Regions from separate parts of the Dactylosporangium sp. NPDC051485 genome, predicted to be linked through region 1. Evidence: riboswitches for the same ligand, from Rfam matches in the RefSeq annotation. Region 1 holds a riboswitch; the other holds the start of a gene.
The links. Region 1 has a riboswitch for cyclic di-AMP ahead of AB0M46_RS49780 (hypothetical protein). Riboswitches for the same ligand answer to the same signal wherever they lie in the genome.

Region 2: linked by a shared signal. The riboswitch ahead of AB0M46_RS43155 (NlpC/P60 family protein) and the one ahead of AB0M46_RS49780 (hypothetical protein) in region 1 are both predicted to bind cyclic di-AMP.

The regions. Positions count from the first base shown of each region.
Region 1 is NZ_JBFAZW010000194.1:6,767-8,957, forward strand. It holds gene AB0M46_RS49775 (maleylpyruvate isomerase family mycothiol-dependent enzyme) at 1-318, shown strand, start outside; cyclic di-AMP (ydaO/yuaA leader) riboswitch at 616-759, shown strand; gene AB0M46_RS49780 (hypothetical protein) at 1,023-1,844, shown strand; gene AB0M46_RS49785 (zinc-dependent alcohol dehydrogenase family protein) at 2,080-2,191, shown strand, end outside.
Region 2 is NZ_JBFAZW010000120.1:26,859-29,049, reverse strand. It holds gene AB0M46_RS43160 (DUF5753 domain-containing protein) at 1-347, shown strand, start outside; cyclic di-AMP (ydaO/yuaA leader) riboswitch at 570-742, shown strand; gene AB0M46_RS43155 (NlpC/P60 family protein) at 786-1,760, shown strand; gene AB0M46_RS43150 (methyltransferase domain-containing protein) at 1,811-2,191, shown strand, end outside.

The sequences.
Region 1 (2,191 bases):
GACATCGTCCTGACCCGCGACCCCTTCATGCACCGGCTCGACATCTGCGCCGCGATCGGCCTGGACCCACAGCCCACCGCGGAGCACGACGGCCTCCTCGTCGACGACGTCGTGCGCGAATGGGCCGAACGCCACGGCCACCCCTACACCCTGGAACTGACCGGCCCGGCCGGCGGCGTGTGGGGCACCGGCGGCGAACGGATCACGCTGGACGCGCTGGACTTCTGCCGCCGGGTCTCCGGGCGCGGCGAGGCCACCGGCCTGCTGGCCACCGGCCTGCTAGCGACCGGCCTGCTGGCGACCGCCGTACCGTTCTGAGGCCGCCCGCCGCCACCAGCGCCCGTTCCGTCACCAGACAGGTCTCCGGGGCCCCGTGCCCGTCCGCCGCGCCCCGGGCGTGAGACGTCCCGCCCTCGGGCGCTGTCTCTTCATGCCCCCCACGACGCCGAGGCGCTGCCGCCTGACCGCGTCGACGTGCGTCACTTTCGCCGCAAAGTCGCAGGTCGCCGGGGTGCTAGCGGCCCCTCGGCAGTTCTGATCGAGGGGTTCACCTGCGTGTCCGAAGCGGCTATGGTCATGGGGCTCGCCGCTGATTGTCACCGTTCCGGGTGACGACGCGGCGGCCCGCCGAGTCGCGCTCGAACGAGCCGGGGACCCAAAAGCCACTGGGGTGAATCCGTGCGGCCACGTGCCGTGCGGTAGGGCGATCCTCCCGCCCGAATCCGTCAGCTAACCCGGTAGGCGGCACCGGAAGGAGCAGCGCATGCAGACCATCGGACGGCGCCATACCTCGGCACAGCGCCCCGCCGGCCGGCGACGCGGCCGCTGCGACTAACCGTCCGGGGGCCACACGCCGGCCCCGGCCACAGATCCGCGACCAGCACCGTCCCCAGTGGACGGTCGATGGCGCGACCCCTCGTTCCGTACCGGCCCTGCGACGCGCGGGCCGGCGATGCAGTCTGTCGAGGTTTCCGTGCAGTACCCCACGCGACCCAACCAATTCCCGGCCGGGAGGAGCATCCGTGCCGGCCGATAGGAACGGCGGGCCGCGGCACCTGCGACGTGAACGGCGCGGCCGTCACTCGGCCGTCCGCTGGCACCTCGGCCTGTCCTCAGCCTGCGCCGTCATCGCGTTCGCCGTCATCGGCGCGCTGCTGCTGGTGTTCTCGCACGGCGGTCGCTCACAGCCCGTGGCGCAGTCCGGACCGTCCGCGCAGCGCGAGGACGACCGGGTGGCGGACGCCGAGCGCCGCGCGTCCCGCGGCGAGCAGCGCACCGGCGACACGCCCAGCGGGCAACCATCGGCATCGGCGAGCGGTGGCCAGCAGCCGTCACCGGCGGGCACTGCCGTGCCGGCGCCGCCGAACACGACCACCGCCGCGCCGGCAAAACCCGCGCCGGCGCCAACGGTCATCGCCCCGGTCGGCGGGCTGACCCAGGCCGAGATGAAGAACGCCGTCACGATCGTCCGCACCGGGCAGGAACAGAAGCTGCCGAACCGCGCGTACGTCGTGGCGATCGCCACCGCGCTGCAGGAAAGCCACCTGCACAACCTCGCCAACCCCAACGTTCCCGAATCGCTCAACCTGCCCAACGAGGGCGTGGGCAGCGACCACGACTCGGTCGGGCTGTTCCAGCAGCGGCCGAGCTGGGGCACCGTCGCCGAGCTGATGAACCCGGCGGAGGCCGCACGCCGCTTCTACGCCGCACTCGTCAAGGTCGACGGCTGGGAGCAGATGGCGGTGACCGTGGCGGCGCAGACGGTCCAGGTGTCGGCGTACCCGGACGCCTACGCCAAGTGGCAGGCGCTCGCCGAGCAGGTCGTTGCCACCGTCGCACCGTGAGCCGGCGGGCCCACTCACCGAGGCGGAGCAGGCCCGCCGTCGCGCCGTGAGCCGGCGGGGCGGGCCCCGCTGGAGCCCATGCGCACGGCGGGCGCCCGGGCCATCCGGCACGGCGATGCCCGTCCTCGAAGCCCAGAAGCGAGCGCACGCCGGAATCGTCGCGCCCCCACCGCATGATGCGGCGCCGCCGGGGCATATGCCGCCGACGTAGCACGCCGCTGATCCGGGGGATCTCATGTCGCAGCTGCTCGTCACGTCGTACGGCGATCCGCGGGAATCCGTATCACTGGAGCCGTCGTCCGATCCGGTGCTGGGGACCGACGACATCCTGGTCGAGATGGAGGCCG
Region 2 (2,191 bases), on a different contig from region 1:
GCGTGGAGCTGTTCCTGGACGAGTCGGTGCTGCGCCGCGGCCCCGTCCCCGGCGACGAGGCACTGCTGGTCGACCAGCTGGAGCATGCGATCGAGTTCGCCCAGCGCCCGTACGCCGATGTGCGGGTGATCGCGCTCAACGCCGGGTACCACCCCGGCTGGGAGGGCGACTTCACGCTGCTGGAGTTCGGCGCCGACGACGGCGTGCTCTACCGCCAGCAACTGCTGTGGGAGGAGCCGGAGCTCATCGCCACGTACCGCAGGAACCTGGAGCGGCTGCGCGAGCGTGCCCTGCCGGCGGAGTCCTCGGCCGACCTCATGCGCCAGATCGCCCACGAATTGAAGTGAGGCCCGGGGCCGGGCGCGCACCCGGCCCCGGAACCCTTCGCACCTTGTCGATGCCTCCGGCGACCAACTGTCACTGTGCGGTACGCGCGACCAACCCCCGGTAATACGGACTTTTCCATGCATTACCGATCGATGAGGACACACGGCTTCCACCCGGCGAATGATCACGTTAAGTTAGGCTCTGGCCTGCTCGGCAGTCCGTCATCCACCCCGGATGACGCCGGGCAAGCGCCGCCGAATCGAGTTCGGCGCGCCGGGCAGAGACATCGACGGCGCGTGATCGAACCGGGGACCCAGAGTGTTCGTGGGGTGAATCCGCAGCGCACTGCGGTAGGGCGTTTTTTCTTCCCGCCCGAACCCGTCAGCTAACCCGGTAGGCGGTAGTCGGTGAAGAAGGGTCATCCTTCCTTGTCCACTGGACACCGTGCCCACCGGTCGATGCTGCGAACCCTCCTGCTCGGGTTCGTGATGCTCGCGGTGCTCGCACCGAGCACGGTCGCGCACGCCGATCCCACGCTCGCCGAGATCGAGGCCCAGCTCGACAAGTCGAATCAGGACCTCGAGGCCACAATCGAGGCCTGGAACGGCATCAACGCCGACCTGGCGACCACCCAGGCCAAGGCGGCCGAGCTGCAGGCGAAGCTCAAGCCGCTGCAGGACGGGGTCGACGAGACCAGCGCCAACGTCGAGCAGTTCGCGATCGCGCAATTCAAGACGGCCGGCAACATGCAGGCCATCTCGGCCATCCTCAACGCCAGCGACACGGGCTCCCTCATGGATCAGATGTCCATGCTGCAACAGATCACGCACACCCAGCAGAAGGACATCGAGAACTACCGCAACGCCAAGAGCAAGTACGACGACGAGAAGAAGCAGCTCGACGAGCTGCTGGCCGCGCAGACCACGCAGAAGTCGGACATCGAGAGCAAGCGCAAGGTGATCGAGGGCGACATCAAGAAGCTGCAGGATCTGCAGAAGAAGGCCGTCGCCGCGGGCTCCAAGAAGGTCAACCCGCCGTCGTACAACCCGGGCACCCTGCCCCCCGCCTCCGGCAGGGCCGGCGCCGCCGTGGCATTCGCCAAGGCGCAGCTGGGCAAGCCGTACGTGTTCGGCTCCGCCGGACCGAACAGCTACGACTGTTCGGGTCTGACCATGGCCGCCTGGAAGGCCGCGGGCGTGAGCCTCACGCACCAGGCGTCGCGCCAGTTCTCGGAGATCACAGCGCACTACAGGACGAGCACGCTTCCGTTCGACACACTGGAACCGGGCGACCTGATCTTCTACAACGGCCTTGGCCACGTCGGGATCTACGTCGGGAACAAGTCGATCATCCACGCGCCGCACACCGGCACGGTCGTGCAGTACGCCTCGGCCACCGTGGACAGCGTGTACGGCTGGGCGCGCCCGCAGTAGCGCTCCCCCACCCGCTTCGCCAAGACGCCATGCCCTTCATGATGGAGGGCATGGCGTCTTGGGATCCGGGGCAGTACAACCGCTTCGCCGAGGAGCGGGCGCGGCCCTTCCACGAACTCGTCGCGCGCATCCCGACCACCGCGGCGGTCGCCGTGGCCGACATCGGCTGCGGGCCGGGCGACATGACCGCCACCCTCGCCGAGCGCTGGCCCGACGCGGCCGTCCTCGGCCTCGACTCCTCGCCGGACATGATCGCGGCGGCGGAGCGGTTCCGGTCGCCGCAGCTGCGCTTCCAGCTCGCCGACGCCTCGGCCTGGCGCCCCCAGCGGGGATCGCTCGACGTGATCGTGGCCAACGCCTCGCTGCAGTGGGTCGACGACCACGCGACGCTGCTGCCGGCCTGGGCGGCGGCGCTCGACGACGGCGGGACG